3 regions of the Nocardiopsis sp. NPDC050513 genome follow, and region 2 is predicted to be linked to each of the others. Evidence: predicted binding sites of a transcription regulator. Region 2 holds the regulator's gene; each other region holds the start of a gene.

Region 1 (7,172 bases), on a different contig from region 2:
GAACAGACCGGCGATGGACGCGGCGTTCTGGAGAGCGGAACGCGTGACCTTGGTCGGGTCGATCACGCCCTCCTTGAACAGGTCCGCGTACTCGCCGGTGGCGGCGTTGAGGCCGAACCCGGGCTCCAGGTTCTTGACCTTGTCCGCCACGACGCCGCCCTCGAGGCCGGCGTTGACCGCGATCTGCTTCAGCGGCGCGGCGATGGCGCGGCGGACGATGTCGGCGCCGATGGCCTCGTCGCCGTCCAGGTCGAGCTTCTCGAAGGCCGGGACGCTGGCCTGGAGCAGCGCGACACCACCGCCGGGGAGGATGCCCTCCTCGACCGCGGCCTTGGCGTTGCGGACGGCGTCCTCGATGCGGTGCTTGCGCTCCTTGAGCTCCACCTCGGTGGCGGCGCCGGCCTTGATGACGGCCACGCCGCCGGCCAGGCGGGCGAGACGCTCCTGGAGCTTCTCGCGGTCGTAGTCGGAGTCGGTGCGCTCGATCTCGTTGCGGATCTCGTTGACGCGACCGGCGATCGCGGTGGCGTCACCGGCGCCGTCCACGATGGTGGTCTCGTCCTTGGTGACGACGACCTTGCGGGCGCGGCCGAGCATGTCGAGCTCGGTGTTCTCCAGCTTGAGGCCGACCTCCTCGGTGATGACCTGGCCGCCGGTCAGCACGGCGATGTCGCCGAGCTGGGCCTTGCGGCGGTCACCGAAGCCCGGGGCCTTGACGGCGACGGACTTGAAGGTGCCGCGGATCTTGTTGACGACCAGGGTCTGCAGAGCGCCCTGCTCGACGTCCTCGGCGATGACCATCAGCGGACGGCCGGCCTGGAGGACCTTCTCCACGACGGGGAGGAACTCGTTGTTGTTCGAGATCTTGGAGTTGACGATGAGGATGTAGGGGTCCTCGAGGACCGTCTCCATGCGCTCGAGGTCGGTGGCGAAGTAGGGCGAGATGTAGCCCTTGTCGAAGCGCATGCCCTCGGCGAGCTCCAGCTCGAGCCCGAAGGTCTGCCCCTCCTCGACGGTGATGACGCCTTCCTTGCCGACCTTGTCCATCGCCTCGGCGATGGTCTCGCCGATCTGGGTGTCGCCGGCGGAGATCGAGGCGGTGGAGGCGATCTGCTCCTTGGTCTCGACGTCCTTGGAGAGCTTGCCGAGCTCCTCGTTGATGCGGGCCACGGCGGCCTCGATGCCGCGCTTGAGACCGATCGGGTTGGCCCCGGCGGCGACGTTGCGCAGGCCCTCGGAGACGAGTGCCTGGGCGAGCACGGTGGCGGTGGTGGTGCCGTCACCCGCGACGTCGTCGGTCTTCTTGGCGACCTCCTTGACCAGCTCCGCCCCGATCTTCTCCCACGGGTCCTCGAGCTCGATCTCCTTGGCGATGGAGACACCGTCGTTGGTGATCGTGGGAGCGCCCCACTTCTTCTCCAGAACGACGTTGCGGCCCTTGGGGCCGAGCGTGACCTTGACGGCGTCCGCGAGCTGGTTCATGCCGCGCTCGAGGCCGCGACGGGCCTCCTCGTCGAACGCGATGAGTTTGGCTGCCATTGGGTTCTTGTCCTCCCGTGACCGGGCTGGTACGCGATGGGACGAGGTGTGCGCCCGCGACGGACGACCGCGGCCGCACCGACAACCCCTCTGCCGGTCGCCGCGATCTCGCAACCTCGATCCGGGTTAGCACTCCAGAATGGCGAGTGCTAACCCGGTCCCTTTTTAGCACTCGCCCTGGGAGAGTGCAAACGATGTGGTCACGATTTCCCCGTCGCTCTCACCACCGTTTACCTGGGACGATCCGGCGCGAGCTGCGGATTTCGCGGTCAGTGGACACGCCCGGGCGGGCCGCTCCGGCTCAGCGCGCCGACCAGCGGGTCGCGCGGGCGCCGAACGCGAGCGCGACCACCGCCAGGCCGAGCGCCACGGCCCAGCCCACGCCCGCCGTCGCGCCCCACTCACCGGCGAACAGGGCGCGCTCGGCGTCCACGACGTGGGCGACCGGGTTCAGGCGGGAGAGCGTGTACAGCCACCCCGGCGCCAGGTCCATGGGCAGCAGCACGCCGGAGAGCAGCATCAGCGGCATCAGCACGGCATTGATGATCGGCGCGAAGACGTAGGTCTCCCTGACCGCCATCGCCGTCAGATACGACACCGTGGCGAGCCCCACCCCGAGGACGGCGAGCAGCGCCAGACCCGCGGCCGCTCCCAGGGGCGCGACCCGGAACCCGAATGCGACCACCAGAACCAGGATGAGCAGTGCCTGCGCGAGCATCAGCGTCACGTCCCGCAGCACGCGGCCCAGCAGCAGCGACACCCGGCTCGCCGGGGAGACCAGCATCCGTTCGTACGCGCCCGAGGCCATCTCCGGAAGGATCCCGAACCCGGCGAAGCCGCTGGTGAACAGGGCGAGCATGACGAGGAGCCCTGGCACGAACCACCGCCAGGAACCCTCGCCCGCGGGTCCGCCCAGCCCGTCGAGCAGCGGTGAGAACAGCGCCAGGTAGAGCACCGGCTGCAACATCCCGAACAGGAGCATCGCCGGGCGCCGCAGCACCGGTTGCGCCTGCCTCTGGAACACGACCCAGGTGTCGCGCACGGGTGTCCCCCTTCGTCTCGTCTCCGGTCCCGTCGCCCTCGTCACGGATTTCCCTCCCATGCGCTCTGACTCCGTGGTCACCGCTCTCCCTCGCGCAGACTGCGGCCGGTCAGGGAGAGGAAGACGTCGTCGAGTGTCGGCCTGCTCACGCTCACGGCGAGGGGGACGACCCCCTCCTGGTCGAGCGCTCGGAGCAGGCCCGGCAGGGCGGCGTCGCCGTGTTCCACCCGGAACCGCACCTCGGGTTCGCGGCCCGCCCGCGCCACGACCTCCGCCGTGCCCGCGGACAGCACCCGTTCCGCGACCTTCGCCCCCGTGCGCGCGGCGTCCCCGTCCTCGGTGGTGAACGTCACGAGGTCGCCGGACACCCGGCCCTTGAGCGCGTCGGCGGAGCCGTCGGCGATGACCCGGCCGTGGTCGATGACCAGGACCCGGTCGGCCGCGCCGTCCGCCTCCTCCAGGTAGTGGGTGGTCACCACGACGGTGGTGCCGAACTCCTCCCGGAGACGGGCGACGCGCTCCCACAGGTGGGCGCGGCTCTGGGGGTCGAGGCCGGTGGAGGGCTCGTCGAGGAACAGCAGCCGGGGGTGGTGGATGAGCCCCATGGCGACGTCCAGGCGGCGGCGTTGGCCTCCGGAGAGCCCGGTGACCGCCCGATCGGCCGCGCCGTCGAGCTCCAGCAGGTCGAGCAGGTCGTTCGCGCGGCGGCGCGCGGTGCGCCGGTCGAGCCCGTACAGCAGGCCTTGCGCGTACAGCTCGTCGCGGGCGCGCTGGTCGTCCGCGGCGCCGTGCCCCTGACCGACGAACCCGATCCGCCGCCGCACCTCAGCGGGCTCGGTGCGCACGTCGTGACCGGCGACGCGGGCGGTGCCCGAGGTGGGTTGGAGCAGCGTGGTGAGCATGCGCAACGTGGTGGACTTGCCGGCCCCGTTGGGCCCGAGGAGGGCGACCAGTTCGCCCTCGTGGACGTCGATGTCGACGCCCCGGACGGCCTCGACCGTCCGCTTGCCGACCCGGAACGTCCGGGTCAGCTCGCGTGTGTGGATCATCCTCACTCCTGTATTAAAACTTGAATACTGGGATGAGTGTGCCCCATCGACGGATGGTGTTCAAGTTTTAATACGAACCTCTCGGGCGCCCGGTTCCGACGGCCGGGGCGCGCTCCCGGTGCTCTGCGAGGAGGAGCGGCGGTCGGCGGAGTCCACGAGGCTTCGCCCCGCTCACGGAGACGATCGGCGACCTGAACGCGGAGGCCGCCTCAGACCGAGTCCGCGGCGCCATGCGCCCGCGGGGCCGCCCGGACCGACACGTGGCCGCGGAGAGCTGTCTGGGAAGGGCGGCGATCGCCGGGGACCGGTCGGCGGGTCGTGGCCGCGGGCGCCGCGAGCCGGTCGGCGAAGGGGGCGGCAGGCCGAAGGCGTGGAGGGCTCAGTCCGTGACAGGCGGCAGGCCGAAGGCGTCCGGGCCGTCGTCGGCCATCGTGTAGCGGCCCTCCCGCAGAGCGTCGAGCAGCCGCCGGGTCCAGTCCGCCGACGCGTCGACGGTCACCCGCCACAGATCGTACAGCTCCCCCACGTGTTCGGGCTTGTGCTGGAGTCCCTCCGCCGCCGCGGCCCCCCGCAGGTCGGACCGCTTCCCCTCCAGAGCCGCCAGGCGCCGTTCCAGCGCCTCGACCGCCTCGGCCCGGGGCAGCGCCGTCATCAGCGTGACCCCCGCGAACAGCAGCGCGCGGTCGTCGCCCGGGTCGCCCAACGCGTTGCGCAGCAGCCGGTCGGCCTCAGCCTCCCCGTCGGCGGTCAGCTCGTAGGAGGTGCGGTCGACGACGTCGTCGCCCTCGGCCACGAACTCCCGCAGCTTCCCCTCCTCGCTCAGCTTGCGCAGCGCGTGGTAGATCGACCCCCACTTGACGTTGGCCCAGGCGTCGGCGCCCCACGCCATGAGTTCGCGCCCCACCCGGTACCCGTGTGCCTGCCCGTGCATCCGCACCACACCCAGGACCAACAGCCGCGTCGCCGACATCTCCACCCTCGTCCGTCTCGATGCCACCAGCCTACGAGCGGTGCCGACGGGGGCCGACCGGTCCCGGACACGACGAACGGGGTGACACCGTCCCCCCGAGGGGAAGGGGACGGCGCCACCCCGCTCCGGAACGGCGGCGCGCGGCGGCTCAGCAGCCTCCGGCGACCGCCGGGATGATCGAGATCTGGGCGCCGTCGGCCACGTCGGTCTGGAGGCCCTTCTCGAAGCGCACGTCCTCGTCGCCCACGTACACGTTGACGAAGCGGCGGACCTTGCCCGCGTCGTCGAGGATCCGGGCCCGGATGCCCGGGTAGTTGGCCTCCAGGTCGTCGATGACCTCGGCGAGGGTCGCGCCCTCGGCGGACACCTCGGAGGCGTCGTTGGTGTAGGTGCGCAGGATCGTGGGCACGCGGACGCTGGCGCTCATGTCGTGTCTCTTCCTTCGTCGGGTGGGGTGCGGGGACCGGGACGCGTCACCGGGCCCCGCGAGGTCGTCGGGGTGGCCGCCGCGGCCGTCAGGCCAGGCCCGCCTCGGTGAACGCGGCCAGGGACGGGGCGATGGTGGCGGTCACGCCCGCGTCCACGGCGCCCAGGGTCTTGAGCCCGTCGCCGGTGTTGAGCACGACCGTCTCGGCCTTCGGGTCGAGCTTGCCCTCGCGCACGAGCTTGCGCAGGACGCCGGTGGTGACGCCGCCCGCGGTCTCGGCGAAGATCCCCTCGGTGCGGGCGAGGAGGTTGATCGAGTCGACCACCTCGGCGTCGCTCACGTGCTCCACGGAGCCGCCGGTGCGCCTGGCGATGTCGAGGACGTAGGGCCCGTCGGCCGGGTTGCCGATGGCCAGCGACTTGGCGATGGTGTCGGGCTTGACCGGCTGGATGACGTCGTGGCCCGCCTCCCACGCCTTCGCGACCGGCGAGCAGCCGGTGGCCTGGGCGCCGAAGATCCTGTACGGGCGGTCCTGGACCAGGCCGAGCTTGACCAGCTCCTGGAAGCCCTTGTCGATCTTGGTGAGCTGGGAGCCGGAGGCGATCGGGATGACGATCTGCTCGGGCAGCCGCCAGCCGAGCTGCTCGGCGATCTCGTAGGCCAGCGTCTTGGAGCCCTCGCCGTAGTAGGGGCGCAGGTTGACGTTGACGAAGCCCCAGCCCTCACCGGCCGGGTCGCCGATGAGCTCGGAGCAGAAGCGGTTGACGTCGTCGTAGTTGCCGTCGATGGCCACGACCTTGCCGCCGTAGACGGCGGCCATGACCACCTTGCCCTCCTCCAGGCCCGCGGGGATGAACACGCAGGACTCGAAACCGGCGCGGGCGGCCGCCGCGCCCACGGCGCCGGCGAGGTTGCCGGTGGAGGAGCAGGACAGGGTGGTGAACCCGAAGGTGCGGGCGGCCTCGACGGCGATCGCGACCACGCGGTCCTTGAAGGAGTGCGTGGGGTTGCCGGAGTCGTCCTTGATGTGGAGGGAGTCGAGGCCGAGTTCGGCGGCGAGGCGGTCGGCGCGGACCAGCGGGGTCAGGCCGGGGTTCATGTTGGGGAGTTCCGCGACGTTGGCCGGCACCGGGAGGAGGGAGCGGTAGCGCCAGATGTTGTTCGGGCCGCTCTCGATGTCGGCGCGGGCGACGGTCCCGAAGTCGTAGGCGACCTCGAGGGGCCCGAAGCAGAACTCGCACGCGAAGCGGGGGGTGAGGTCGTAGCGCTCGCCGCACTCGCGACAGGACAGCGCGGTCGCGGGGCCGAAGGAGCGGACGGAGGTGGGTTCAGTGGCGGCAATCGCCATGGCGAGGCGTCTCCCCTCATCTTCCCTGGTGGCCACCTTGACCCCAGGCCGGAGTTGGCACCTGCCCCAGCCGCCTCGCGAGGAGCGCGAGTATCGCATGCTGAGATGGTTGCCGGGGCTTCGTAGGGCCGGTCCCTCCACCCCTCTGGATGAGCAATATGAAATTGTGCGCCGACCCTGTCGGATCCGCACGGTCACTGTAACGGACACGTTGACCGGCTTTCCACACCGGGTGACCCGGAACACACGAACCCGCTCGTATGGTGAGACGTCCCCGGTCGGCGGCGTGGCCGCGGAGCCGCCGCGTTTCGTCGGTGTGACGTTCGCACGCGGTGGCCCGGCGCGCGTTTGGGCGCCCGGTCCACAGGCGAGACATTAGGGAACACCCCGCCCCGCACCCGCACCCCGCTCGCGGGCGGCAGATCCGATCCGCTCCACCGAGAGGACGAGTACGTGGACAAGGCGCAGATCCTCATCGCCTCCAACCGGGGACCCGTGTCCTTCGCGACCGCCGACGACGGCTCCCTGGAGCACCGCAGGGGCGGCGGCGGACTCGTGTCGGGGATGATCTCGGTGGCCTCGGAGATCGACGGCCTCTGGGTGTGCGCCGCCCTGTCCCCCGCCGACCGGCGCGCCGCGGCCGAGGCCCCCGGGGCACGCCTGGACCGGTCCCACGACCTGGGCGGCATGCGGGTCCACATGCTGGACATCCCCGAGGACACCTTCGCCGGCGCCTACACCGGCATCGCCAACTCGACGCTGTGGTTCACACAGCACATGCTGTACGACACCCCCGG
Region 2 (7,172 bases):
ATCGCCTTCCTGCCCTGCGGGTAGACCCCGATCACCGGTGTGGGCTCACCGTTCGAGCCGACAACGAGGTCGCCGACCCGAAGTTCGCCGATCGGACGGAAGCCCTCGGGGGTGAGGACCTTCGTCCCGACCGGTTGGGCCCGGCCACGCATGTACGCCAGGGGCGCGACCTCGATCGTCCCGGCCGACATCAGCTTGGGGATCGAGTCCGGATCGAGCATGTCGTGCAGCGCGTCGTACAGCGGCCGCAGGTACGGGTCGATCTTCTCGTAGAGGGTGCCCGGCAGGAAACCCAGCCGCTCGCCCGCCTCGACCGCCGGACGGGTGAGGATGATCCGGTTGACCTCCTTGTCCTGGAGGGCCTTGACCGCCTTGGCCATCGCCAGGTAGGTCTTGCCGGTTCCCGCCGGTCCGATGCCGAACACGACCGTGTGCCGGTCGATGATGTCGACGTACCGCTTCTGGTTGACGGTCTTGGGGCGGATCGTCCTGCCCCGGTTGGACAGGATGTTGGTCGTGAGCACGTCGGCGGGGCGTTCCGTGCCGGGCGTGCGCAGCATGTGGACCATGCGGTCGATGGTGTCGGGGGTGACGTGGGTGCCGCTCTTGGCGAGTTCGATGAGCTCCTCGACGAGGCGGACCACGACCGCGGTCTCCTCGGGGCTGCCGCTGATCGTGAACTCGTTGCCGCGGACGTGGATGTCGCTCTCGAACGCCCGCTCCAGCGCCCGGAGGAGTTCGTCCCCCGAGCCCAGCAGGCCGACCATGGTGTGCTCGTCCGGGACCACGACCTTGACCTGCGTGTCCTGTCGCGGTTGCGTGTGCGTTGTCTCGGCCATGACGTGGCCTTGCGGCCGCTGTCCCACCCTTCGTTCCGACCCCGCCCGCTCCGGCGGGGTGCGCCGCCCCCGGCACCCGAAACCGGTACCGGGCCCGCCCCTCGACCGGCGCCTCGCGCGGCTCACCGGCCCCTGGGACCACGCCTTGAGTCTACCAACGCGCCTCCGTCCGGCTCGATCGCTTTTTCGACCGCACCGGGGACCGGAGCCCTACCCGGGCGGCCAGTTCAGACCGCGCCCGCCCAGCAGGTGCCCGTGCAGGTGGAACACCGTCTGCCCGGCGCCGCTGCCGGTGTTGAACACCAGGCGGTACCCCGACTCGGCCACGCCCTCCGCCTCGGCCACCTCACGGGCCTCCAACGCGATCTCGTCCAGCAGCCCCGTCCCGGCGGCGGCCGCGGCCGCGGCGTCCGGGTGGTGGTCGCGCGGGACGATCAGCACGTGGGTGGGCGCCTGGGGGTTGATGTCGCGGAAGGCGACGGTGCGCTTCCCCTCGCGGACGATCTCGGCGGGCACCTCCCCCCGCACGATCTTGCAGAACAGGCAGTCGGCCTCGGCCATCGCGTACCTCCGTCGGGGGACTGCCGCCCGGATCGTTCCCGTGCGCGGGCCCGCGCGGGGGGCTCCGTGGCGGCCGTCTCGGAATGTCCGGTCCCCATGATGCCGCAGGTCCCGCCCACCGCACGCCATCGGGTTCGGAACCGGAAACCCTGGTACCGCGTCTCCTTTGGGAGAAGCACGATAGGCTTTGCACCCGTGCGCGGCGGGTCGTCGGCCTCCTCCGCCGACGTCCACCCTCCGGCGTGTTCGGCCTGAAACGCACCCCTACTTGGAAAAGAAGAGGTATGCCCTTTCGTAAACCCCGCGACAAGGGTGTGCGTCGAACTGATGTGACGACTGAAACCATGGTGGCGGGAGCCACCACGGCTTCCCTCGCCGTTGCCTGGGACGCCGACCACGCGGTGACCGAGCTCTACCGTGAGCACTACCGTCCCCTGGTCCGTCTCGCCTCGCTGCTCGTCCGGGACCACGCGACCGCGGAGGAGGTCGTGCAGGACTCCTTCGTCGCCATGCACTCGGCCTGGCGACGCCTGCGCGATCCCAACAAGGCCCTGTCCTACCTCCGGCAGGCGGTCGTGAACAAGGCCCGGTCGGTTCTGCGCCACCGGGCCGTCGTGGAGAAGCACGCGCCCAAGGCGCTGCCCGACGCTCCCAGCGCGGAACACGGCGCCATGAGCCAGTTGGAACGCGAGGCCGTCATCAGGGCCCTGCGCAAACTACCCACCCGTCAGCGAGAGGCCATCGTGCTCCGGTACTACGGCGACCTGTCCGAGGCGCAGATCGCGGACGCCATGGGGATCAGCAAGGGCGCGGTGAAGAGTCACACGTCCCGTGGCATCTCCGCACTCCGCTCTGTCCTGGAGCAGACGACATGACCAGTCCATCCGAGAACGACGCGTTCGAGAGCCGGCTCCGCTCGGTCCTGAGATCCGAGGCGGACGCGGTCGAGCCCTCCGCCGAGGCCCTGAACCTGATCCGTGAGCGGACCGAACGCGGACGCGGCTGGGCGTGGTTCGGACTGCCCTGGCTACGACCGGCGCTCGCGGTGGCGGGAGCGGTCCTGATCGCCGCGTCTGTGGTCATCTCCAGCCCCGAGGTCCGCGACCACGTACTGGAGATGACCACGGCGGGCGCCGACCGCGAGGGCACGCCCCAGGCCGCCGAGCCCTCCGGGGACGGCGTCGCCACCGACGCTCCCACCCCCGACGCGGGCGGTGGGACTCCGGCTCCGGAGCCGGAGCCCACTGACGCTCCGACGCCCACCCCGGAACCCTCGCGGGCGCCGTCCTCGTCGCCCGACGACATCCAGGCCAGCGCGACCTGCACCCCGGTGGAAGCCACCCCCACCGACCGGGAGAGCTCCGACGGCGCGCAGCCGTCGACGCCCCCCGCGGACGAGTGCGCCACCCCCGACGACGAGCCCACCGACGACGACTCCGAGGGCGGCACCGGCGGCACCGGCGGCGGTGAGGACGGCTCGGGCCAGGACGGCGGCTCGGACGGTGCGGGGAACGGCGGCCAGTCGCCCGGGGACAGCGCGGGCGGCACGGACACGACCAACGCTCCGGTGGAGTCCACGGTGCGCTGACCAGACGTCCGCAGCGAGCGCGGGGGCGTGCCCGGGACCGGATCCCGGGCACGCCCCCATGTCATGTCGTCCGTGCGCGCCCCGACCTCACGCGTGCCGCGGACCGTTCGTCACGCCCGGCGGGCGCCCCTCACCATCGACCGGTGCGCGTCTGGAGCACCGACAGCGCCGCCACCCCGGCGGTGGAGGTGCGCAGGACCGTCGGGCCCAGCAGGGCCGGGACCGCCCCGGCAGCGGTGAAGTCGTCGAGTTCGCCGTCGGAGAAGCCGCCCTCGGGACCGACCACCAGGACGATCCCGGCCGCGTCGCCCCGGGGCAGGTCCAGGTCGGCCAGGCGCCGGGCGCCGTCCTCGTGCAGGACGACGGCGAGGTCGGCCCCGGCCAGCAGCGCCGTCACGGCCGTGCGGTCGGCGAGGTCCGACACCTGCGGCAGCCGCCCCCGCCGCGCCTGCTTGGCGGCCTCCCGGGCGGTGGCGCGCCACCTGCCCAGGGACTTGGCCGCCCGGTCGCCCTTCCAGCGGGTGACACAGCGTTCGGCCGCCCAGGGCACGACGGTGTCCACCCCCGCCTCGGTCATCATCTCCACGGCCAGCTCGCCGCGGTCGCCCTTGGGCAGGGCCTGGACGACGGTCAGGCGCGGGCTGGGCTCGGGTTCGTCCCACCGGTCGACCACGCGGCAGACGATGCCGTCCTTGGCGACCCCGGTCACCGTGCAGCGCGCACGTCGGCCGAGGCCGTCGGACAGGTCCACCGTCTCGCCCTCGCGGATCCTGCGGACGACCGCCGCGTGCCGTCCCTCCGGACCCGACACCTCGATCCGGTCGGCCGCCAGGTCGGCGGTCCCGACGAGGAAGACCGGCGGGGTCACTTGGCTCCGAAGGCGTCGCGGAGCTTGGCGAACAGGCCGCCGTGTCCCGGACTGAACCGGCCCGGCGACTGGTCCTCGCCGCGCAGCTCGGCGAACTTGCGCAGCAGGGCCTCCTGCTCCTCGTCGAGTTTGGAGGGGGTCTCCACGTCGACGCGGATGCGCAGGTCGCCCCGCCCGCCTCCGTCGAGGTGGGTGACGCCCTTGTTCGGCAGGGTGATGACGTGGCCGGAGTTGGTGCCGGGGCGCAGGTCGATGTTCTCCGTGCCGTCGAGGGTGTCGAAGGCGAAGGAGGCGCCCAGCGCGGCCGCCGTCATGGGAACGGTCACCGTGCAGTGGAGGTCGTCGCCCCGGCGCTCGAAGGTGGGGTGGGGACGCTGGAGGATCTCCAGGATGATGTCGCCGCGCGGTCCGCCGTTGGGGCCGACCTCGCCCTCGCCCGCGAGCTGGATGCGGGTGCCGTCGTCGACGCCGGCGGGGATCTTGACCGTGCGGGTCACCTTCTCCCGCACCCGGCCCTCGCCCGCGCAGTCGGCGCAGGGGTCGGTGATGACCGTGCCCTGGCCCGAGCACTGCGGGCAGGGGCGCGAGGTCATGACCTGGCCGAGGAAGGAACGGGTGACCTGGGAGACCTCACCCTGGCCGTGGCACATGTCGCAGGTGGTGCGGTGCGACCCGGCGGCCGTCCCCTCGCCCTGGCAGGTCTCGCACAGGATCGCGGTGGGGAAGGTGATGTCCTTGCTGACGCCGAAGGCGGTCTCCTTCAGATCCAGCTCGACGCGGATCTTGATGCTGCGTCCACGACGGACCCGTTCACGCGGCCCCCGCGCGCCGGGCTGACCGCCGCCGAAGAACGCGTTCATGATGTCGTCGAACGCGAACCCGCCCGCGCCGCCGAAGCCGCCGGGGCCGCCGCCCGCCGGAGCGTAGGGGTCCTGGCCCATGTCGAACATCCGGCGCTTGTTCTCGTCGGAGAGGACCTCGTAGGCCTGGGTCACCTCCTTGAAGCGCTCCTGGGTGGCGGGGTCCGGGTTGATGTCCGGGTGCAGCTCGCGTGCGAGCCGGCGGTACGCCTTCTTGATCTCGTCCTTGGACGCGTCACGACGCACCCCGAGAACCTGGTAATAGTCTCTGGCCACTGAGTTACTGTCCTGCCAAAATCTGTCCGACATACCGGGCCACCGCGCGTACGGCGCCCATCGTTCCCGGGTAGTCCATCCGGGTGGGACCCACGACTCCGATCTTGGCCAGCGACTGGTTTCCCACGCCGTAGCCGGCCGACACGATGGAGGTGGACCGCAGACCCTCGTGGAAGTTCTCCTCGCCGATGCGCACGGTCAGCATCGAAGGGTCCTTCGCCTCACCCAGCAAACGGATGAGGACCATGTTCTCTTCCAGTGCTTCCAGAACGTCCCGCAGACTGGCCGCGAAGTCCACCGCCGCGAGGTTGGCGGTCCCGGCCAGGACGATCTTCTCCTCGTGCCGCTCGACCAGGCTCTCCAGCAGGACCGAGAGGACCGAGACGGCCATGGGGCGGTGTTCGGGGTCGATCTGGGCGGGGAGGTCGTCCACCGCGTCCGGGACGTCGCCGAGGGGAAGTCCCGCGATGGCCCGGTTCAGCATGGAGCGCAGATCGCCGACCGCGCTCTCGCTGATCTCGCCCGCGCCGTCGATCACCCGCTGCTCGACCCGGCCCGTGTTGGTGATGACGACCATCATCAGCCGCATCGCCCCCAGGGGCACCAGTTCCACGTGCTGCACCGACGAACGGGTCAGGGAGGGGTACTGGACGATCGCGACCTGGCGGGTGAGCTGGGCGAGCAGGCGCACCGTGCGCGCGATGATCTCGTCGAGGTCCACGGCTCCGGTGAGGAACGACTCGATCGCACGCCGCTCGGCCGCCGACAGCGGCTTGACCGAGGAGAGGCGGTCGACGAAGAGGCGGTAGCCCTTGTCGGTCGGCACGCGCCCGGCACTGGTGTGCGGCTGGGTGATGTAGCCGTCCTCCTCGAGGGCGACCATGTCGTTGCGGATGGTCGCGGGAGAGACCCCGAGACGGTGCCGGTCGGCGAGGGACTTGGACCCCACGGGCTCGTTGGTGTTGACGAAGTCCTCGACGACCGCACGCAGGACCGCGAGCTTGCGCTCATCCAGCAACTCGCCACCTCCTGGCACTCCGTGGTCCTCAGTGCTAATTCTATGCCCGGCCGCAAACGCGGTCGGCTACCCACGAGTACTAACGCGGCCTCCGATCCCCGATCTTCCCTCCTGGCCCGGCTGACGCCGGCCAGGCGGGCGGCGGCCGTGTCGGCCGCCGCACCCGATCGCCTCACGGGGCGCGGACCCCGCACCAGTAGACTGCACGACCGTGGCTACCAAGGGAACCGGCCGCTACGGCCGCGACGTGCTGGCCGAGGACTGGCGACGGCCCGGGAGGCGCGCGGTCCGCGAGACGCCGCTGAGCCGGGACCTGGTCGTGGAGGACGCCGAGGAGACGTTCTGCGGCGCCGTGGTGGCCTGGGACAAGGCGACCGTGACCCTGGAGGACCGGCACGGCCGGCGCCGCGTGTTCGATCTGGAGCCCGCGGCGTTCCTGGTGGACGGCGAGCCGGTCACCCTCGTCCGCCCCGCCGGGGCGCCGAGGGGGCCGCTGCGCAGCGCCTCGGGCTCGGTCGCGGTGACGGGCGCCCGGGCGCGCACGGCACGCGAGAGCCGCATCTACGTCGAGGGCGCGCACGACGCCGAGTTGGTCGAGAGGGTCTGGGGCCACGACCTCCGGGTGGAGGGTGTGGCCGTGGAGTTCCTCGAGGGCGTCGACGACCTGCCCGCGATCGTCGCGGAGTTCGCGCCCGGCCCCGGCCGCCGGCTGGGCGTCCTGGTGGACCACCTGGTGCCCGGGTCGAAGGAGAGCAGGATCACCGCACAGATCCGCGGCGACCACGTGCTGGTGACCGGACACCCCTACGTCGACGTCTGGCAGGCGGTGCGCCCCCGCAGCGTGGGCATCGCGGCCTGGCCGGAGGTGCCCCGGGGTGTCCCCTGGAAGGAGGGGGTGGTCCGGGCCCTGGGCTGGCGGACGGACACCGGTGGGGCCTGGCGCCGGATCCTGGGGTCGGTCCGCTCGTACGCCGACCTGGAACCGTCCCTTCTCGGCCGCGTGGAGGAGCTCATCGACTTCGTTACGGGACCGCATCCCGGCGAACACTAGGATTCACACCAGGCGACGGCGAGGACGCCCTGCGTCCGGTCGTGCCGGTCGCCCGTCCCGGGCCCTCCGCGGTCGTCGGCACAGACCCCCAGACAACAACCGCCCCTCAGC
Region 3 (7,172 bases), on a different contig from region 2:
CGTCGTGCCGCTCCCGGGCGGCGGTCGCGAGGGCGGTCAGCTCCCCGGCGAGGGCCGAGGTGCGCTCGCCCAGCTCGCCGGTGTTCTCCTGGAGCCTGGTGAGCAGTTCCTCGTTCTTCTCGGAGAACGTCGAGCGGAGTTCCTCAGCGGACTCCGTCACCTTGGCGCTGAGCTCGGCGTCCGCCGTGCCCTGGGCCTCGCGGGCCTCGGTGACGGCCGTGGCGACCGCCTCGCGGCCGGCGGTGATCGCCTCGGTGATCTCGGTGCGGCTCTCGGCGAGCCTCGCCTCCAGCGCCTCGTGCCGCTCGGCGAGGGAACCCTCGATCGCCTCGGCCCTCTCCGCGAGCGAGGCCAGCGCGGTGTCCAGCGCGTCCAGGCGGGCCTCGAACCTCTCGGTGAGGCCGGTGAGCGCCTCGCCGAGGGCCTCGACCCTCTCCGCCGTGCGGTTGCCCGTCTCGCCCATCCGCTGCAGGCGGGTGAGCGCGGTGTCCAGGTGTCCGGCGATGCGCTGGGTGTCGGCGCGCAGGGACGGCATGTCGGCCAGGGGCTTGACCTGCCGCCCGACCAGCTCGATGTGCTCGGCGAGGGTCTCGGCCCACTCCGGCGGGCGCTCCAGGAAGCCGTCGATCCGACCGTTGACCGCGGTGACCGACTCGGCGAGGGCGGTGAGCTCCTGCTCGCGCAGCTCGCGCAGCAGCCACTCCATGCCCTCCAGGCGCTGGCGCATCTCCTCGGTCACCGCGCCCTGGGACTTCTGCTCGGAGACGTGCTCCTGGGCGGCCTGGGAGAGCAGGTCACGCATCCGGTCGGAGATCCCGGCCTGACCTCCCCCGTTGAGGAAGTTGTGATTGGTCTGTTCCACCGAGGTGCTCCTTTGGGTTCTGGCGCTCCCGTCCGGGCCCGGGGGAAGGGACGGTGGTTCCGGGCGGTCGGGTTCTCGATGGTCCCCGGGTGCGATGCGCCCCGCGGCGAAGACGCCTTAACGTGACTCAAGCGTGACTGTGCGTATACGCGCGAGGCATGCCGCCAGGGCTGCTCGAACCGCGCGCGGATCAGTCAACCAAGGCCTTCCGGGGGTGTCCATGAGAAGGGAAAGCATTCAGCGGTCGCCAGTGTAACGACCCGAACCCCCGTAGCCCCAGGGGTCGGGCAAAGATCCGCGTGCGGGAGGTAACGATCTGGGCCGCGCACTGTGACCGGAGTGCGATGCGGTACCAGTGGGGGTCCTGCTCAGGCGGGCTCCCGGATCTCCCGGCACAGGAGGCTGTACGGGCGGTCCCCGATCCTGGTCAGGACGACGGTGACCGCCTCGGAACCGGAGGCGCGCAGGTCCCTGTGCAGCTTCTCGGTGTCCACCGCGGATCCGCGCTTCTTGATCGTCACCGTTCCCGCGTCCCGCGCGCGCAGCGCGGAGCGCAGCTTCTTGAGGGAGAACGGCATGACGTCCGTGATCTCCAGGACGCGCCACAGCGGCGAGGGTTGGGACCGCTCGGAGGTGAAGTAGGCGATCCGCTCGTCGAGCAGGGCGCCGTCCACCCGCGCGGCGGCCTCGGCGACGAGGTGGGAGCGCACCACGGCGGCGTCCGGGTCGTACAGGTAGCGCCGCGCGGGGGCGACGGGCGCGGGCCCCAGGCCCGGTACCCCGTCCAGGTGCGCGACCGCGCCCTCGGTGGCGAGCAGCCCCGGCCGCTCGTGCAGCACGGTCGCCCGGCGCCGGGGCCCCTCGGCGAGTTCACCGAACCACAGCGCCGTCTCCTTGAGTTCGCCGTCCACCGAGATCCACTCGGCGGCGGCGTCGTCGGGCAGCACCTCGTGCGGGATGCCGGGCGCGGCCTTGAGACAGGCGGCGGAGGAGCCGCGGGCGAGGCCGGTCGCCACGTCCCACGGCGGCGAGTAGGCCGCCGGGTCGAACACCCGGCCCCGACCGCCGCGCCGCGCGGGGTCGCAGAACAGCAGAGGGTAGGCTCCGGGCGCGACCTCGGTCACGTCCCCCTCGCGCACCCGGGCCCGGTCCGCCAGACCGAGGGCGTCGATGTTGGCGCGCACCACGGCCACGGTCAGCGGGTCGGCGTCCACGCCCTCGACCGACACCCCCCGTTCGGCCAGGGCGAGCAGGTCCGCGCCGATCCCGCAGCACAGGTCGCCCGCGGGGCGCCCGTCCGCGACGGCGGCGGTGCGGTCGGCGCGGTAGTCGGCCACCACGCGCCGGGTGGACTGCTCCAGGCCGTCGGGAGTGAAGTACATCTCCTGCGACCGGCCGCCGAACTTGGCCCTGCCGCGCTCGCGCAGATCCACCTGGGTCAGAATCGCGTTGACCAGGTCCGACACGGGAAGATCGGGGGCGAGCGCGGCGACACGGGGGTCGTCGCGCAGGTGGGAGGCGACGGAGAGCCGGTCCTCCTTCGGGTCCACGCCCGCGAGCACCTCCTGGCCCGCGTCGGTGAGCAGAGCCGCGAAGGCGGGCACGCGCATGGGTCCTCCATCGTTCGACGGTGTGGGCGGTGCGGATCCGGGTACGCACCCCGCGCCCCCGGCGCTCCCGCCCCGAGCAGGCGGGGGCCCTGACCAGCGGCCCTCGCCACATTTCCATTCTGGCACTCGCGCGGGTAGAGTGCTAACCGCGACGAGGCCGGTCTGGCACCCGCGACGACAGGCCGCCGCGGTCGCCCCTTTTTCGTAACCGGTCCGTGCTCGCGCGCGGGCCGAAGTACAGGACACCGAAACCTTGAAGGGGGAGGTCACACCGTGTCGACCGCCACCAAGACCGTGCTGAAGCCGCTTGAGGACCGCGTCGTGGTCAAGACCCTGGAGGCCGAGCAGACCACCGCTTCCGGCCTGGTCATCCCGGACACCGCCAAGGAGAAGCCCCAGGAGGGCGAGATCCTGGCCGTGGGCCCGGGCCGTCTCGACGACAACGGCAAGCGCGTCCCGCTGGACGTGAAGGTCGGCGACGTCGTTCTCTACAGCAAGTACGGCGGCACCGAGGTCAAGTACGACGGCGACGAGTACCTGGTCCTCTCCGCCCGCGACCTCCTCGCGGTCGTCGAGAAGTAGGTCTCGACCTGGGGGCCCGCTCAGGGCCTCCGGCCAGGCAGTTCTCCGCATCCCGCACCGGTCGGCGCTTCGCCGGGCGGGCGGGATGTTCGTTTGTGACCACAAGAGGAAGCACTCAGCATGCCGAAGATCCTGGAGTTCGAGGACGACGCCCGCCGCGCCCTCGAGCGGGGCGTCGACCGCCTCGCCAACGCCGTCAAGGTGACGCTGGGCCCGCGCGGCCGCAACGTCGTCATCGACAAGAAGTTCGGCGCCCCCACCATCACCAACGACGGTGTCACCGTCGCCCGTGAGGTCGAGCTGGACGACCCCTACGAGAACCTGGGCGCCCAGCTCGTCAAGGAGGTCGCCACCAAGACCAACGACGCCGCGGGCGACGGCACCACGACCGCCACGGTCCTGGCCCAGGCGCTGGTCCGCGAGGGCCTGCGCAGCGTGGCCGCCGGGTCCTCCCCGATGTCCCTGAAGAAGGGCATCGACGCCGCCGCCGCGCAGGTGTCGGAGATCCTCCTCGACCGCGCCCGCCCGGTCGAGGAGCGCGCCGACATCGCCTACGTCGCCACCAACTCCGCCCAGGACGCGCAGATCGGCGACCTCATCGCCGAGGCGTTCGACAAGGTCGGCAAGGACGGCGTCATCACGGTGGAGGAGGCCCCGACCTTCGGTCTGGACCTCGACTTCACCGAAGGCCTCCAGTTCGACAAGGGGTACGTCTCCCCGTACTTCGTCACCGACGTCGACCGCCAGGAGGCGGTCCTGGAGGACGCGCGGATCCTCATCCACCAGGGCAAGATCAGCAACCTCAACGAGCTGCTGCCCCTGCTGGAGAAGGTCGTCCAGGACAAGAAGCCGCTGCTCATCATCGCCGAGGACATCGAGGGCGACGCGCTGGGCGCCCTGGTGCTCAACAAGATGCGCGGCATGCTCAGCGTCGCCGCGGTCAAGGCCCCCGGCTTCGGCGAGCGCCGCAAGGCCATGCTCCAGGACATCGCCGTCCTGACCGGCGGCCAGGTCATCGCCGAGGAGGTCGGCCTGACCCTGGACAACGCCGACCTGGACGTCCTGGGCTCCGCCCGCCGCGTCACCATCACCAAGGACGCCACCACGCTCGTGGACGGCGCCGGTGAGCAGAGCGAGGTCGAGGACCGCGTCCGTCAGATCCGCAAGGAGATCGAGGCGAGCGACTCCGACTGGGACCGCGAGAAGCTCCAGGAGCGCCTGGCCAAGCTCGCGGGCGGCGTCTCGGTCCTGCGCGTCGGTGCGGCCACCGAGGTCGAACTCAAGGAGAAGAAGCACCGCCTGGAGGACGCCATCTCGGCGACCCGCGCGGCCATCGAGGAGGGCATCGTCGCCGGCGGCGGCGCCTCCCTGGTGCACGCCTCCACCGCCCTGGACGACCTGGGCCTGAGCGGCGACGAGGCCACCGGTGTGGCGATCGTCCGCCGCGCGCTGGTCGAGCCCGCCCGGTGGATCGCGGAGAACGCGGGCGCCGAGGGCTACGTGGTGACCCACCGCGTCTCGGAGATGGAGGTCGGCCACGGCTTCAACGCCGCGACCGGCGCCTACGGCGACCTGACCGCGGAGGGCATCATCGACCCGGTCAAGGTGACCCGCTCCGCCGTCCAGAACGCCGCGTCCATCGCGGGCATGCTCCTGACCACCGAGGCGCTGGTCGTGGACAAGCCCGAGGAGGACGAGGACGCGAACGGCCACGGCCACGGGCACGGCCACTAGGAGCCCCGCGTCCCGGGGCACGGGCCCCGGGAGGGCTTCTTCGGGGGCGGGGCGCGTCGTCGCTCCGCCCCCGTCCACTACCACGGTATTCCCGATTCCCCCGCCGAATTGTGTGGCGTTTTCGGGCGTTTTTCCCAAAACGTGACCATTCTGTAGTTGTCGATTGGAGCGGTTGGGTCCCGCGTTGCGGGCATCATTCGTTACGTGACGGATGCAGGCGCCCGGGGGGGCGTGACCGCGCGGCGGCCGGGAGCGCACCGGGACGGAACGCACCCGGAGGCGGATCCGGCGACGCGCGACACGGGTTTGAACCATCTGGGGTCACTCGCGGTCCAGGGGGACGACGGGGCCATGGATTCGCTGTTGCGCGAGGTGCGGCCCATGGTGGTCCGGTACTGTCGTGCCCGCCTGGCGCGGGTCTCCGGGCTGGCCCACTACTCCGACGATGTGGCGCAGGAGGTGTGCATCGCCCTGCTCACGGCGATCCCGCGTTACCAGGACCGGGGGCGGCCCTTCGCGTCCTTCGTGTTCGGCATCGCGGCGCACAAGGTCGCCGACACCCTGCGGGGCGCGGGGCGGGTGGAGCTGGTGCCTACCGACACCGTCCCGGAACCGGCCGACGACGGGCCGGGGCCCGAGGAGGCCGCGGTCCGGGTGATCGAGGCCCAGCGGGCGCGGGAGCTGCTGGACGAGCTCCCGGAAAGACAACGGAACTTGCTGGTCATGAGGGTGATCGCCGGCCTGACGGCGGATGAGACGGGACATGTACTTGGGATGTCGGCGGGAGCGGTACGGGTTGCCCAGCACCGAGCTATTGCTCGGCTTCGGCAGGTGGCCCTGGCGAACAGACTCCTCCCCTGAGCACGGCCGCCGAGCGCGCTCGCGCCCGGTCTGCCCGAACCGTCCGAGACCGCCGCGGGGATACTGCCTCCACCCCGCGCCCGGGCGTCGGCGCCCGCACTGAGCGAACCCGGCCGACTGGAGGAAGACACGAGCGCCGGACGGTCCCCGGGCGCCGCTCCCGTCGGATGCGCCCGCCCGTCTCAAACGGTGAGACTGGTCACTTTCGGCCCGCGGCGACGGGGCAAACGCGCCTTTCCTCATGAGGCGGCCGGGGCCACGGCCTAGGATGAGGTGACACGCGGGGGCGAATCCGCGCAGGTGTGCCGGGACAGCGGAGGTTGTGTCATGAGTGACGAGTACAGCGACTACGGGGACAAACTGCTGCCCCCGGGACTCACCTACGACGACGTGCTCCTCGTCCCGGCCTACTCCGACCTCCAGCCCGGCGAGGTGGACACCACCACCCGGCTCTCGCGCAACATCGAGCTGAGCATCCCGCTGCTGTCGGCGGCGATGGACACGGTCACCGAGGCGCGCATGGCCGTGGCGATGGCCCGCCAGGGCGGCGCGGGCGTCCTGCACCGCAACCTCTCGGCGGAGGACCAGGCGGGCCAGGTCGACCTGGTCAAGCGGTCCGAGGCGGGCATGGTCACCGACCCGGTCACGTGTCGCCCGGACGACACCCTCGCCGAGGTCGAGCGCCTGTGCGCCCGTTACCGCATCTCCGGCGTCCCGGTCACCGACCCCGACGGCTCCCTCGTCGGCATCGTCACCAACCGGGACATGCGCTTCGAGACCGACCGCGCCCGCCTGGTCCGCGACGTCATGACCACGGGCGAGCTGGTCACCGCCCCCGTGGGGGTCTCCCGCGAGCAGTCCTTCGAGCTGCTCCGCAAGCACAAGGTCGAGAAGCTGCCGATCGTCGACGGCCGGAACCGCCTGCGCGGCCTGATCACCGTCAAGGACTTCATCAAGAGCGAGCAGTTCCCCAACGCCACCAAGGACGCCGACGGCCGCCTCGTCGTCGGCGGCGCCGTCGGCGTCGGCACCGAGGCCGAGGAGCGCGCCAAGCTGCTGGTGGAGGCCGGGGTCGACTTCATCGTCGTCGACACCGCGCACGGCCACTCGGCCGGCCTGGCCGACATGGTCGCCAAGCTCAAGGCCAACTCCCGCGCCGACATCGTGGCGGGCAACGTCGCCACCCGGGCCGGGGCCCAGCTGCTCGTGGACGCGGGCGCCGACGCGGTCAAGGTCGGGGTCGGTCCGGGCTCCATCTGCACCACCCGCGTGGTGGCCGGTGTGGGCGCGCCGCAGCTCACCGCCGTCCTGGAGGCCGCCAAGGCGTGCGGTCCGGCCGACGTGCCGCTCATCGCGGACGGCGGGCTCCAGTACTCCGGCGAGATCGCCAAGGCGATCGTGGCCGGTGCCAGCACGGTCATGCTCGGCAGCCTCCTCGCCGGTGTCGAGGAGAGCCCGGGCGAGCTGATCTTCATCAACGGCAAGCAGTTCAAGGCCTACCGGGGCATGGGCTCGCTGGGCGC

The links. Region 2 encodes HrcA, which represses chaperone genes, less so after heat shock. Its sites were predicted from a motif close to TTGGCACTCTCNNNNNGAGAGTGCCAA; they were not measured.
Region 1: the regulator HrcA is predicted to act here: its motif matches at 1,705-1,731, upstream of groL (chaperonin GroEL).
Region 3: the regulator HrcA is predicted to act here: its motif matches at 2,592-2,618, upstream of groES (co-chaperone GroES).

Annotation. Positions count from the first base shown of each region.
Region 1 is NZ_JBITHK010000003.1:105,157-112,328, forward strand. It holds gene groL (chaperonin GroEL) at 1-1,539, opposite strand, end outside; gene ACIBFB_RS05685 (ABC transporter permease) at 1,841-2,641, opposite strand; gene ACIBFB_RS05690 (ATP-binding cassette domain-containing protein) at 2,659-3,630, opposite strand; gene ACIBFB_RS05695 (PadR family transcriptional regulator) at 4,010-4,627, opposite strand; gene ACIBFB_RS05700 (ubiquitin-like small modifier protein 1) at 4,749-5,027, opposite strand; gene thrC (threonine synthase) at 5,116-6,375, opposite strand; SAM riboswitch class I at 6,389-6,531, opposite strand; gene ACIBFB_RS05710 (trehalose-6-phosphate synthase) at 6,829-7,172, shown strand, end outside.
Region 2 is NZ_JBITHK010000002.1:195,083-202,254, forward strand. It holds partial or broken gene ACIBFB_RS03570 (LAGLIDADG family homing endonuclease) at 1-152, opposite strand, end outside; partial or broken gene ACIBFB_RS03575 (PhoH family protein) at 141-839, opposite strand; gene ACIBFB_RS03580 (histidine triad nucleotide-binding protein) at 1,050-1,400, opposite strand; gene ACIBFB_RS03585 (SigE family RNA polymerase sigma factor) at 1,745-2,275, shown strand; gene ACIBFB_RS03590 (hypothetical protein) at 2,272-2,988, shown strand; gene ACIBFB_RS03595 (16S rRNA (uracil(1498)-N(3))-methyltransferase) at 3,119-3,856, opposite strand; gene dnaJ (molecular chaperone DnaJ) at 3,853-4,992, opposite strand; gene hrcA (heat-inducible transcriptional repressor HrcA) at 4,997-6,010, opposite strand; gene ACIBFB_RS03610 (DUF3097 domain-containing protein) at 6,222-7,061, shown strand.
Region 3 is NZ_JBITHK010000017.1:95,797-102,968, forward strand. It holds gene ACIBFB_RS24665 (hypothetical protein) at 1-862, opposite strand, end outside; gene ACIBFB_RS24670 (SAM-dependent methyltransferase) at 1,231-2,472, opposite strand; gene groES (co-chaperone GroES) at 2,746-3,054, shown strand; gene groL (chaperonin GroEL) at 3,175-4,788, shown strand; gene ACIBFB_RS24685 (sigma-70 family RNA polymerase sigma factor) at 4,993-5,649, shown strand; gene guaB (IMP dehydrogenase) at 5,977-7,172, shown strand, end outside.